One region of the Novosphingobium pituita genome, then DNA from elsewhere that is predicted to be linked to it. Evidence: predicted binding sites of a transcription regulator. Region 1 holds the regulator's gene; each other region holds the start of a gene.
The links. The regulator LexA, encoded in region 1, represses DNA repair genes until DNA is damaged. The targets are predictions, from matches to a motif close to GTTCCNCNCTTGTTCT.
Positions count from the first base shown of each region.

Region 2: SBI20_RS06510 (ATP-dependent helicase) is a predicted target of LexA. The motif match lies at 1,498-1,513, and genes of this name have one in related genera.
Region 3: SBI20_RS01875 (ImuA family protein) is a predicted target of LexA. The motif match lies at 1,280-1,295, and genes of this name have one in related genera.
Region 4: uvrA (excinuclease ABC subunit UvrA) is a predicted target of LexA. The motif match lies at 1,165-1,180, and genes of this name have one in related genera.

Region 1 is NZ_BTFW01000001.1:1,147,041-1,150,309, forward strand. Features, by position in the region: gene moaC (cyclic pyranopterin monophosphate synthase MoaC) at 1-165, shown strand, start outside; gene SBI20_RS05475 (molybdopterin molybdotransferase MoeA) at 176-1,420, shown strand; gene lexA (transcriptional repressor LexA) at 1,478-2,158, shown strand; gene SBI20_RS05485 (DUF2322 family protein) at 2,246-2,584, shown strand; gene cysS (cysteine--tRNA ligase) at 2,634-3,269, opposite strand, start outside.
Region 2 is NZ_BTFW01000001.1:1,390,780-1,394,048, forward strand. Features, by position in the region: gene SBI20_RS06500 (MFS transporter) at 1-640, opposite strand, end outside; gene SBI20_RS06505 (hypothetical protein) at 841-1,257, opposite strand; gene SBI20_RS06510 (ATP-dependent helicase) at 1,517-3,269, shown strand, end outside.
Region 3 is NZ_BTFW01000001.1:398,225-401,493, reverse strand. Features, by position in the region: gene SBI20_RS01880 (Y-family DNA polymerase) at 1-433, opposite strand, end outside; gene SBI20_RS01875 (ImuA family protein) at 465-1,277, opposite strand; gene SBI20_RS01870 (GlxA family transcriptional regulator) at 1,436-2,383, opposite strand; gene SBI20_RS01865 (DJ-1/PfpI family protein) at 2,464-3,159, shown strand; gene SBI20_RS01860 (nuclear transport factor 2 family protein) at 3,156-3,269, shown strand, end outside.
Region 4 is NZ_BTFW01000001.1:55,067-58,335, reverse strand. Features, by position in the region: gene uvrA (excinuclease ABC subunit UvrA) at 1-1,154, opposite strand, end outside; gene SBI20_RS00265 (ABC transporter ATP-binding protein) at 1,308-2,036, opposite strand; gene SBI20_RS00260 (FecCD family ABC transporter permease) at 2,068-3,063, opposite strand; gene SBI20_RS00255 (ABC transporter substrate-binding protein) at 3,060-3,269, opposite strand, start outside.

The DNA.
Region 1 (3,269 bases):
ACCGCGCGCACGGGCGTGGAAATGGAAGCGATGACCGCCGTGAGCGTGGCCCTCCTGACGATCTACGACATGGCCAAGGCCGTCGACAAGGGCATGATCATCGAGGCCGTCCGCCTGATCGCCAAGCGCGGCGGCAAGTCGGGCGACTGGACCTGCCCCGAGTGAGACATTTCCCGTGACCAATCCCGTTCCCCAGGGGCGCCCGCGCAAGCCCCCGCTCGCGCTTGAAGAGGCGCAGGCCCGCCTGATCGCGCTCGCCCCGCGCGTGGCCATCGAACACATCGCCAGCGCCGAATGCCTCGGCCACTATCTGGCAGGCCCCCTGCTGGCCGAGCGTACCCAGCCCGCCACCGCCCTTTCGGCGATGGACGGCTATGCCCTGCGTCAGGCCGACATGCCCGGCCCGTGGGAAGTCGTGGGCGAAAGCGCCGCCGGGCATCCGTTCACCGGTACGGTCGGGCCGGGTGAGGCCGTCCGCATCAGCACCGGCGCGGCCCTGCCTGCCGGGGCCGACATGGTCCTGCTTCAGGAAGACACGGCTCGCCACGGCGATCAGGTGGCCTTCACCGGAACCCCGCCAGACCCGCTCGGGCGCCATATCCGCCCCTCGGGCATGGACTTTGCCACCAGCCATCCCCTGCTCGAATCCGGCACCCGCCTGGGGCCCGCCCAGATCGCGCTGGCCATCGCCGCAGGTCACTCCCACCTGCCCGTCCACCGTCCCCTTACCGTCGCGGTGATCGACAGCGGCGACGAACTGGCCGCCCCCGGCCACCCGCTGCTCCCCCACCAGATCCCGGCCAGCAATGGCCCGATGCTGGCGGCCATGGCATCGAGCCTGCCGGTCAAGGTCACCCGTATCGGCCCCGTGCCCGACCGCCTCGATGCACTGGCCAGCGCGCTCGACACCGCGCGCGAGGCCGACATCGTGGTAACCAGCGGCGGCGCCTCGGTCGGCGATCACGACCTCGTGCGCCCCGCCCTCGAAGCCATTGGCGCCAGCCTCGATTTCTGGCGGGTTGGGATCAAGCCGGGCAAGCCGATCCTCGTCGGACGCCGCCCGCGCGAGCACCAGTCGCAAGTGATCCTCGGCCTTCCGGGCAATCCGGCCTCGGCCTTCGTGACCGCACACCTGTTCCTGCTGCCGCTGCTGCGCGCCACGCTGGGCGCCGCCCACCCCCTGCCCCGCCCGCTGATGGTGCCGCTGGGCGAAGCCATGCCTGCAGGGGGCAGCCGCACCGAATTTTTGCGCGGACAATGGGATGGCCGCAAGGTCATGCTCGACCCGTTGCAGGATTCGGGCGCACTCTCGCCCATCGCACGGGCCAATTGCCTCGTGCGCCGCGAAGCGCGCGCGCCAATGCAGCCAGAAGCGAGTGAAGTGCCGATCTATCTGCTCGATTGTGGCGGATTTGCTTGACGGGTTCGGTTTGGTTGCTTATTCGTTCCGCATTCGTTCGCCAAAGGAGACTTGCGGATGCTTACGCGCAAGCAGCACGAACTGCTCTCGTTCATTCAGACGCGGCTTGATGCGTCCGGCATCTCCCCCTCGTTCGAGGAAATGAAGGAGGCGCTCGACCTCAAGTCGAAATCAGGCGTCCACCGCCTGATCTCCGCGCTGGAAGAACGCGGCTTCATCCGCCGCCTGCCCAACCGCGCCCGCGCCCTCGAAGTGATCCGCGAGCCCGAGAGCCTGGCCACCAAGGCACCGTCGCGTGCCCGCGCCACGAGTGCCGCCCCGGCAAGCACGCCCCCGCTGCGCAAGCCCGCCAACGACGTGGTCGAAATCCCGCTTCATGGCCGGATCGCCGCAGGCATGCCGATCGAGGCGATCGAGGGCAGCGCCATGCTTCCCGTGCCTGCCGCCCTGCTCGGCTCGGGCGAACATTATGCGCTCGAAGTTTCAGGCGATTCGATGGTCGACGCCGGCATTCTCGATGGCGATGTCGCGCTTGTGCGCCGCACCAATGTCGCCCGCGATGGCGAGATCGTGGTTGCCCTCATCCATGGCGAGGAAGCCACGCTCAAGTATTTGCGCCACGAACGCGGCCGCATCCGCCTCGACCCGGCCAATGCCGCCTACGAACCGCAATTCTACGCCGAAAGCGAGATCGAGGTACAGGGCAAGCTCGCCGGTCTCCTGCGCCGCTACCACTGAGCGAAACCGGTTGCAGGGGGCTGGCAGTCGCCTCAGAAGACCCTGCCAGCCCCCTGCACTTCCTTCGTTTCAAAGGTGCTTTTTGCCATGACGACCACGCTCCTGTTCGGCCCCTCGTTCAAGGATAATCTCGCCCGGCTTCCCGCCATCGACGGCGTGGCCCGGATCGACCTGTTCGACGCCAATGGCACACTTGCAGGCAGCATTGCCAACCAGCCGGGCCAGCAGGGCTCGCTCGCGGTCTACCAGTATCTGAAGACGCGCTTTGCCACGCTCGACGCGCAGGCTGCCGAACTCGGCCTCGAAATCTTTGCCGAACATACCCCCGGCGCGCGCACCACGCCCGGCGCCCACCCCAATATCGACCGCCTGATCGCGATTGCCGGGGGCGCCCCGGCCCTGTCGCTGGAAATCATCCCCGCCTGAAGGGAGCAGGTCCCGTATCCGCGTCAGGCGGCACGGGACCTGACCATGCTCAGCCCAGGCGCCAGTCCCAGCCCAGCGGATCGCCGTCCATCGCCTCGACCCCCTGCGTGGCCAGATCGTCGCGCAGGGCATCGCTGCGCGCGAAATCCTTGTCCGCACGGGCCGCGCGGCGTTCGTCGAGCACGGCTGTAATCGCCTCGGGCGTGATTGTCGCGCCCTTGGGCGTCAGGCGCAGGTCGGTGCGCGCCAGAGTGGTCAGTTGCAGGCCCAGCACCGCGTCGAGCGCGCCGATCGCTGCCAGCTTGAGCGCCGGATCGACCTTCTTGAGCGCGATCACCTCGTCCATCACCGTGAGCGCCACGGCGGTATTGAGATCATCGGAAATCGCCGCGTCGAAGCGTTCGACCAGCGGCGCGATCTTCGCATGGCGCTCCCAGCCCTCGCCCGAAGCGCCAGCCTCGACCCGCTCGCGCAGTTGCGCAACAGCCATGACCATCCGCTTGAGGCGCGTGAGCGCGGCGCCAAGGCCCTCCCACGAGAATTCCAGTTCGCTGCGATAGTGCGCCTGAAGGCACAGCAGGCGATAGGCGAGCGGGTGGTAGCCCTTGTCGATCAGCAGTTGCAGGCGCAGGAACTCGCCCGAAGACTTGCTCATCTTGCCCGAGCGTTCGACGAGGAAGTTGTT
Region 2 (3,269 bases), 240 kb from region 1:
TTTCCCCGATCTTGAGCCGCACCCACAGGCCAAGCCCGACCAGCAGCGCGCTCGCCAGAAACGGCACGCGCCAGCCCCAGCTCGCAAAGGCCGCCTCGGGCAAAGTCACCCCCAGGATCAGGAACAGCCCGTTGGCACACAGGAACCCGAGCGGCGCCCCCAGTTGCGGCGCGGAACCAAAGCGCGCTTCCCAGCCCTTGGGCGCGTTCTCGACCGCCAGCAGCGAGGCCCCGCCCCATTCGCCGCCAAGGCCAAAGCCCTGCCCGAACCGGAGCAGGCACAGCAGGAACGGCGCCACCGGCCCGGCCATCGCATAAGTCGGCAGGAACGCGATCAGCACCGTCGATCCGCCCATCAGCATCAGCGAGGCCACCAGCGTCGACTTGCGCCCGACTCTGTCGCCAAAATGGCCGAAAGCCACCGCCCCCACGGGCCGCGCCACGAAAGCAAGGCCGAAGGTCATGAACGAGAGCAGCACTTGCGCCGAAGGCGACTGCGCCGGGAAGAACAGGGGCCCGATCACCAGCGCGGCCGCGGTGGCGTAGATATAGAAATCGTAGAACTCCACCGCCGTGCCCACGAGGCTGGCGGTCAGGATACGGGCATGCTGGCGATAAGGGGAAACACGGTTCGAATGCATCGACGGGGCCTTCCCGGCCCCCGCTGCCTTGTCAAGACCAACAGGACACGAACCAAGCGACCCGTGCCAAAAATGCGCAACTTTCCGCACCTGCAAGCAGATTTGACGACAGGAACATGCACGCCCCCTGCCCACCCATCCCGAAAAAAGGGCGCTGGCCGAACCAGCGCCCTTTTCAAGGATCACACGGCGCGTGGCAATCAGGACGTGCCGCCAGCCTTTGCTCGCGCACTGCTGGCCGAAGCCGTGGCGCGACCCTTGACCTGTGCCACGATCGAAGGCCAGACTTGCGCGCGCTGGTCCGGGGTCATCGCCAGAACCTGCCCGCGCTGCACGTCGCTCAGGGCCCACCAGCCCTGCTGTTCGTCGGGACCGAGCGACCAGAAATATTCCTGCTGGCCCGACGGCCAGGCATCGTACTTGGTCTTCAGGTCACTCGCCCAGCGATCATACTGCGCCTTTTGTGCCGTGGTCATCGTGAAAGGCCCAGCCGGAGCCTGAGCCGGAGTTGCCGCAGAAGCAGCAGGGGCCGCAGGCGCGGCGGTCTGGGCCTGGGCGGCGACCGGAAGGGCGGCCGTGGCGAGCGCAAACGCGCCGATGGACATAAACGTCTTCATGGGATCTCCTCCTGTTGTCCTGACCCGATGCGGGCCCTTACGCATCGCGGACGCCAAAGGTTTCCCGCTGATCGACCAGACGTCGCCATCGCGGGGCAGGGCGTGAAAAGTGCCCTGCAACTGCGATGAGCCGTTGATTTCATTAGGATGCACCGCACAATAAAATGCGTTTGAGACTGTTCTCCGCCAGGGCCCCGAGCCTTTCCGCCCCGCCGATTGCGCCTTGCGCCCGCCCGCACGGTTCCCTACCTGTTCCGGCGTGACCAGCTTCCCCCCCTCTTCCGACGCCGCCCGTTCCACGCCCGCAGCGGCCCCCGCGCATCAGGGCGCCCAGCAGGGCGAACCGCAATGGCTTGCCGCGCTCAACCCGCCCCAGCGCGAGGCCGTGCTCACCACGCAAGGGCCCGTGCTGATGCTGGCAGGCGCGGGCACCGGCAAGACCGCCGCGCTCACCGCGCGGCTCGCCAATCTGCTGCGCCAGCGCCTCGCCTGGCCCTCGCAGATCCTGTGCGTGACCTTCACCAACAAGGCCGCGCGCGAGATGCGCGAGCGCGTGGGCGCCCTGATCGGCCCTTCGGTCGAAGGGATGCCCTGGCTCGGCACGTTCCACGCGATTGCCGCCAAGATGCTGCGCCGCCATGCCGAACTCGTCGGCCTCACCAGCAGCTTTTCCATCCTCGACACCGACGACCAGATGCGCCTGCTCAAGCAGCTGATCCAGGCCGAAGGCATCGACGACAAGCGCTGGCCCGCCAAGCAACTGGCCGGGCTGATCGACCGCTGGAAGAACCGGGGCCTGACGCCCGCCGATCTCGATGCGGGCGAGAACGAGGCCTATGCCAACGGGCGCGGCGCGAAGATGTACGGCCTCTATCAGGACCGCCTGCGCACGATCAACGCCTGCGATTTCGGCGATCTCCTGCTCCACATGCTGACGATCTTCCGCCAGCATCGCGACGTGCTGGAAAGCTGGCAGGACCGCTTCCGCTACATCATGGTCGACGAATATCAGGACACCAACGCGGTCCAGTACCTGTGGCTGCGCCTGCTCGCGCAAGTCCACAAGAACATCTGCGTGGTGGGCGACGACGACCAGTCGATCTATTCGTGGCGCGGCGCCGAAGTCGCCAATATCCTGCGCTTTGAAAAGGATTTCCCCGGCGCGGCGGTGATCCGCCTCGAACAGAACTATCGCTCCACCCCGCACATTCTGGGCGCGGCCTCGGGCCTGATCGAGGAGAACGCCCAGCGTCTGGGCAAGCACTTGTGGACCGAGCGCGATGGCGGCGACAAAGTCCGCGTGATCGGCGTCTGGGATGGCCCCGAGGAAGCGCGCCGCGTGGGCGAGGAGATCGAGCGCCTCGAACGCGAGGGCTGCCCGCTCGACCGCGTGGCAATCCTCGTGCGCGCACAGTTCCAGACGCGCGAGTTCGAAGACCGCTTCATCCAGATCGGCCTGGCCTATCGCATCGTCGGCGGTTTCCGCTTCTACGAGCGCGCCGAAATCCGCGATGCGCTGGCCTATCTGCGCCTCGTCTCGCAGCCTTCGGATGATCTCGCCTTCGAGCGGATCTACAACACCCCCAAGCGCGGCCTTGGCGACAAGACGCTCGAAAAGCTCCACCGCTTTGCCCGCGCCCATCAGGTGCCCCTGCTGCGCGCGGCCTACGACATCGCCGATACCGACGAACTGCCCGCCCGCGCGCGCAACACGATTCTGGCACTGGTGCGCGATTTCCTGCGCTGGCGCGACCAGATCGCCACGCTCACCCCGTCTGAACTGGCCCGCACGATCCTCGACGAGAGCGGCTACACCGGCGCGCTTCAGGCCGAAAAGAGCGCCGAGGCCAATGCCCGCCTCGAAAACCTCTCCGAACTCGTCCGCGCGATGGAAGAGTACGAGACGCTGGGCGATTTCCTCGAACATGTCAGTCTGGTGATGGACAACGAGGCCGCCTCAAGCGAGGAAAAGGTCACGATCATGACCATCCACGCGGCCAAGGGCCTCGAAT
Region 3 (3,269 bases), 750 kb from region 1:
CCAGCGCCAGCACGGGAAGCGCCCGGATGGCTTCCCGCTCGTCCAGAACGGGAAGTGCGCCATGGCGGGCCAGTGCCTGCGCCGCTTCCGGGGTGGAGGCCGCAGCCCAGCGCAGCGCCATGCCGATACCGGCCATGCCGTCCTCGACCTGCGCGCACAGCCCGGCCTCGCCCCCGAAGAGGTGATCCACCCCCGCAATATCCAGCGTGATCCCGTCGGGCGCTGCCAGCGAGACGCGCGGGGTCCAGTCGAGGCAGTGGCGGGCCAGACGTTCGAGCCAGTGGCGGTCCGCACCTGCGTCCATTTCGGCAACGACCAGTTCGGGCTCCAGCGCGCGGGCATCGGCAAGCGTCATCCCCGGCGCAATGCCCAGCGCCCCGGCCCTTGCATCCACGGCACAAAGCCGGAGGGCCCCCCTCACCCTGGCGATCATCGCCAGCGGGAGAGGCATGCCTTCTGCCATGTCAGGCGGCGCGGTACCGGCCTGCCCCTGCAACGCGTTCCTGTTCTGCCGCGTCTGCGCGATCCGCCAGCGGTCGGTCGACAGGAACGGAAACCACAGCGCCAGATAGCGGCGCTTCACGGAATTGGCGTTGATCACGGTCCCACTCCAGTCGCCAGTCGAGGCCGCACGGGCCCGAACGCTGGCGCAACAGGGTCAAGTCGAATGTGGGCAGGCCCGGTGCATTGCCGGGCAAGGCCCGCGAAGGGGCCGATGCGACCTGCCAGCGCGTGCGCGCCGCACTGGGAACAGGCCTGGCATCGACGCGCAGGAGCAGCAGGGGAACACCCGATTTTTCAGCAGCGAGGACCAGGCGGCGGCTGGCGGTAAGGTCGAGCGCGCGCATGGCTCCCCACCCTTCCAGTATGACCGCGCCCAGCTTGCCACAATGCAGCGCCTCGGCAGCCGCGCGCAGCAGCGAGAGGGTATCGGGCACGAGCCCCACCAGCCCATGGCCGGGCGCGCCCCCCAGTTCAGCCCAGCCCCCCGCCTGCAAGATGCCCGCAGACTGGACCGAACGCTGCTCGCGCAGCCAGAGCAGGGGCTGCCGGGCCTTTTCCTTCGCCCTGCCACGGCCCATGCACATGCCCACGGCAAGGCCCGTGACAAAACCTGCTGCCGAACTGGCATCGTCCGGCTCGGCGGCATAGATTTCGTGGACCTGCCCATACCCGAGCCCGCCTGCCAGCGCCTTGTCCAGCGATGCGATCCCGCTCGCCCAAAAGCCGGCTTCAGGCTGGGCTACAGGTGCAGGCAGGGCATCGACGATTCGCATTCGTTCTTCTTATGTTCTATTTTCGCCGTCAGCAAGACCCTCTTGGAATTCTCGTCCACCCCGCAAGCACATCGGCAAATGGCCGTGCCCCCGGTTGGCCGGGTCGCCCTTGCGGGCCGGTGCCGAGCGATCCGAAACGGGATTTTCGGATCGGGCACTTACCCCTTGCGGGCGATCCGGCGCATGGCCTGAGGGGGCTGCCCGAAGGCACGCAGAAAGGCCCGGCGCATGCGTTCCGGGTCGTGGAAGCCCAGCGCGGCGGCCACTTCCTCGATAGGCGCGGGGCTGTTCTCCACGCGGTCGCGAGCGACCTCCAGCCTCAGGCGTTCGACCACCCTGGCCGGGCTCATCCCCATCTCGCGGGTGAAGGCGCGGGAGAAATTGCGCGGGCTCATCGCGGCCTGCGCGGCCAGAACCTCGACCGTCAGGCGCTGATCGAGATGCGCGCGGATCCAGTCGAGCAAGGGGGCAAATTGCGTGCTGTCTCCGCCCAGTTCCGCCAGTGCCGAAAATTGCGACTGGCCACCCAGACGCCGGTAATAGACCACCATGTCCTGCGCCACGCGGCGGGCCAGATCCTCGCCCAGATCGTCCGAGATCAGGGCCAGCGCCAGATCGATGCCCGCCGTGATCCCGGCAGATGTCCATACATGGCCGTCGCGGATATGGATGCGGTCGGGCTCGACCTTCACTGCGGGAAACAACCGAGCCAGAAGCCCGGCCCGCCGCCAGTGGGTCGTCGCCCGACGCCCGTCGAGAACCCCCGCCCCTGCCAGCAGAAAGGCACCCGAGCAGACACTGCACAGCCGCCGCACCGTGCTTGCAGCCTGGCGCAGGAAGGCAAGATTGGCCGTATCGCGCATGGCCTCGCGACTGCCATTGCCGCCCACCACGATCAGCGTGTCGATCAACGGCGCATCATCGGCGGCCCCCGTTTCGAGCGATACCCCCGAAGAACTGCGGATTGGCCCGCCCCGGGCCGACAGCAGGACCAGCCGATAGGCATCGCCCCCCATCCGCCCCCCGATCTCGAAACTGGTGATCGGGCCGCAGGCATCAAGGAGCTGAAAATCCTCGTAGAGATAGAGGCCGATGGTGCGAGGCATGGCCTGAAATGAGGGATCATTGTCATTTCGTCAAGGCGACCTTCGCGCGAAGACAGGGGCCTTCCCAACAGGAGGCTGCCTTGACCGCTCAACCGTTCCGCATCGTCTTTGCCGTGTTTCCGGGCATGACCCAGCTCGATTTCACCGGCCCGCACCAGTTCCTCTCCCGCCTGCCCGACAGCGAAACGCTGGTCGCCAGCCGCGATGGCGGCGATGTGGCAACCGAAGGGCTGGTTTTTGCAGGGACGGCGAAGCTGGCAGATATAGACGCTTGCGATCTGATCTGCGTACCCGGTGGCGCCACGGCCACGCAGGTCGCGCTCGACGAGGTCTTTGTCTCGCAGATCCGCCGCCTCTGCCGGAACGCGCGCTACATCACTTCGGTCTGCACCGGCTCGTTGATCCTGGGCGCGGCAGGGGTGTTGCAGGGCCGGCGCGCGGCCAGTCATTGGGCATGGCGTCATCTGCTGCCCCTGTTTGGCGCCACGCCGGATGCGGGCCGCGTGGTGCGCGACGGGAACATCATCACAGGGGGCGGGGTGACAGCGGGAATTGACTTCGCGCTGTCGGTGCTGGCCGAACTGGGGGGCGAGGATCTGGCGCAGTCGCTGCAACTGGGGCTGGAATATGCCCCCGCACCGCCTTTCAATGCCGGCACGCCTGACAGCGCGCCGCCCGCAATCCTGGCCGCCTACAACCAGCGCATGGCGGCCACCCTGCCTGTCCGCGAAGCCGAGGCGCGCCAGGCTGCCGCGCTGATGGCGAAAGCCCGGTGAACCGCCCGCCGCTGCCCCCTTTCACCCCTGAAACCGCCGCGCAAAAGGCCCGCCTTGCCGAAGACGCATGGAACAGCCGCGATCCCCGGATCGTCGCGCTGGCCTATACG
Region 4 (3,269 bases), 1.1 Mb from region 1:
CTGAAGCCGAAATGGGCGGCAAGGCTGGCGAGAACCTGCATGTAATAGGGACTGGGCGGGTTCGACTTGGCCCAGGGCACCACGGCCCCCTGCTTGAGGCTCAGATGCTCGTTGGGGACGACCAGTTGCGGGTCGAACAGCAGCTTTTCGCCAAGGCCGTCACAGGCCGGGCAGGCCCCTTGCGGGGCGTTGAACGAGAACAGGCGCGGTTCGAGCGCATCGAGCGTGAAGCCCGAGACCGGACAGGCGAACTTCTCGGAAAAGACGATGCGGTTGTCGGGCAGCCCGGCCCCCTTGAGCTGGCCGCCTTTCGCGTTCTTGCCCTTTCCGGCCTTTTTCGGCTCCTCGGGCGGTGTCTCGCCATTGAGCGCGGCCACGGTGGTATCGGCAAGGTCGATATAGGCGAGGCCCTCGGCCAGCTTGAGCGCCTGTTCGAAACTGTCGGCCAGACGCGTCTGGATGCCGTCCTTGACCGCGATGCGGTCGACCACGACCTCGATGTCGTGCTTGAGCTTCTTGTCGAGCGCGGGGGCGTCCTCGATGGAATAAAGCTCGCCGTCGATCCGCACGCGGGTATAACCCGCCTTCTGCCACTCGGCCAGTTCCTTGCGGTATTCGCCCTTGCGCGCGCGAACCACCGGGGCGAGCAGATAGGCGCGTGTCCCCTCGGGCAGGGCCATCACGCGGTCGACCATCTGGCTGACCGTCTGCGCGCTGATCGGCAGGCCCGTCGCGGGCGAATAGGGCACCCCGATGCGCGCCCAGAGCAGGCGCATGTAGTCGTAGATCTCGGTCACCGTCGCCACGGTCGAGCGCGGGTTGCGGCTGGTCGTCTTCTGCTCGATGGAAATCGCCGGCGAGAGGCCGTCGATATGCTCGACATCGGGCTTCTGCATCATTTCGAGGAACTGGCGCGCATAGGCCGAGAGCGATTCGACATAGCGGCGCTGGCCTTCGGCATAGATCGTGTCGAATGCCAGGCTCGACTTGCCCGAGCCGGAAAGCCCGGTGATCACCACCAGGCTGTCGCGCGGGAGATCGACATCCACGCCCTTGAGATTGTGTTCGCGCGCGCCGCGCACGGAAAGGGTGGTCAGGGCGCTGCGCGCGCCTGCCCGGCTGCGGGCCGGAAGAGCAGAAGCAGAAGTCGACATGGCGGCCGGTGTTCCATATTTGTTCAATTCATGCAAGCCCGCTGCGCGCCATGGCGGCGCCCGACCGGAAAAGCGCGACATCAGGCCCCATCATGTGGGAAGCACCCCGCCGCCAGACAATACTTGCAAGCCGCGCCCTGCCCCCCGGCGCGTTCAGCCGATCGCCAGCGCCCGCGCCCGCCCGTCCCCGAACCAGCGGGCATTGACCCCCCAGACCTGATGCAGCACCTCGGGCGAAAGTGCGACATGGGGCGCGCCCGAGGCCGCCACTGTCCCGCGCTCCAGCACGATGACATGATCGGCATGGTTCATCGCCAGCGACAGATCGTGCATCACCACGGCCACACCCACACCCTGATCGGCCAGACGGCGGAAATGGGCCATCAGCGCCTGCTGGTGGGCCAGATCGAGCGCGGCAAACGGTTCATCGGCCAGAACCCAGCGCGGCTGTCCGGCCAGAACCCGTGCCAGCAGGGCCCGTGCGCGCTCCCCCCCCGAGAGCGTGCCCACCTCGCGCGCGGCCAGCGACTGGAGATCGAGCGCCCGGATCGCGGCAGCGGCGGCCGCTGCGTCGAGCTTGTCGGACGTGCGATGCGGCAGGCGGCCCAGCCGCACCAGTGTCTCGACCGTCACGTTCCAGGCCACTTCGCCGGCCTGTGGCAGATAGCCCACGGCCATGGCCCGCTCGCGCGGGGTCAGGTCGGTCAGGCGATTGTGGCCGAGCACGACACGGCCCGCATCGGGCGCCTGCAAGCCGGCCAGAACCGCCAGCAGGGTCGATTTGCCCGCCCCGTTGGGCCCACAGACCACCGTGACGCGCCCGGCGGCCAGCCCCACGCTCACCTCGCGCAGGCGCCCCACCACGGTTACAGCTTCGGCCATCAGATCCATATGCGGTTCCCGTCGGGTCAGATCACGCCAGACCGCGCCGCAGGCGCAGCAGGAGATGGAGGAAAAACGGCGCGCCCATCAGGCTGAGCGCAATGCCCAGGCGCAGTTCGCCACCCGCCAGCGGCAGGCTGCGACACAAGGCATCGGCCACCAGCAGCAGCAGGGCCCCGGCCAGCGCGCTGGGCAGGATCAGGCTCGACGGGCGCCGGTCGGTGAACGGGCGCACGATATGGGGCACCATCAGGCCGACAAAGCCGATCACCCCCGCCGCCGAAACCCCGGCGCCGACCACCAGCCCCACGCCCGCCACCATCATCCAGCGCAAGCGCCCCGGATCGAGCCCCATCGAACGCGCCGCCAGTTCGCCCAGCGTCAGCGCATCGAGCGCGGGCCCCGCCCGCCAGAGCACCACCAGCCCGGCCAGCGTCAGCGGCGCGGCCACCGCCACGTCGCGCCACGAGCGATCGGTCAGCGCGCCCATCAGCCATGTCACGATCTCGGTCAGCGCAAACGGGTTGGGGGCAAGGCTGATCGCCAGACTGGTCAGCGCGCCTGCCAGACTCGACAGCATCATGCCCGCCAGCGTGAACAGCGCCACCCCGCCCGCCAGCCCCGTGCGCGGCCCTGAAGCGATCACCGCCAGCAGGACCATCCCCGCCGCCGCCCCCGCCAGCGCCATGGCCGGAAGCGCGAAAGGCTGCACCGCATAGCCGGTGAACAGCGAAAGCACCGCCCCCAGCGCAGCCAGCGGCGCCACCCCGAACAGGCCCGGATCGGCCAGCGGATTGCGCAAGTAGCCCTGCATGGCCGCGCCCGCCGCCCCCAGACCGCCCCCCACCACCACGGCCAGAACCGCGCGCGGCAGGCGCAACTGCGCCAGAATGACCATCGCGTTGTTGCCCGTGTGGCCGAAGGGGTTGATCCACACCTGTCCGGCCATCAGGCTGAGCGGCAGCGCGAACAGGAGGGCCACCCCCAGCACGATCGGGAGGGTTGCGCGGTTCGTGGCGCGGTTCATGGCCTGATGTCCTGTTGATGCTGGTCCAGTTGGTGGCGCACCGCCACCAGCCGCGCCAGCATGCGGGGGATGGTCGGCCCGCCGCAGTAGATGAGATTGGGCGCCAGCGTGGCGCGCGCGGTGTGCCCGAGTGCGGCCAGCGCCGGATGGAACAGCAGGCGGTCGTCTTCGGGAATGGGGCCGCGCGCATGGCCGACTGCCAGAAT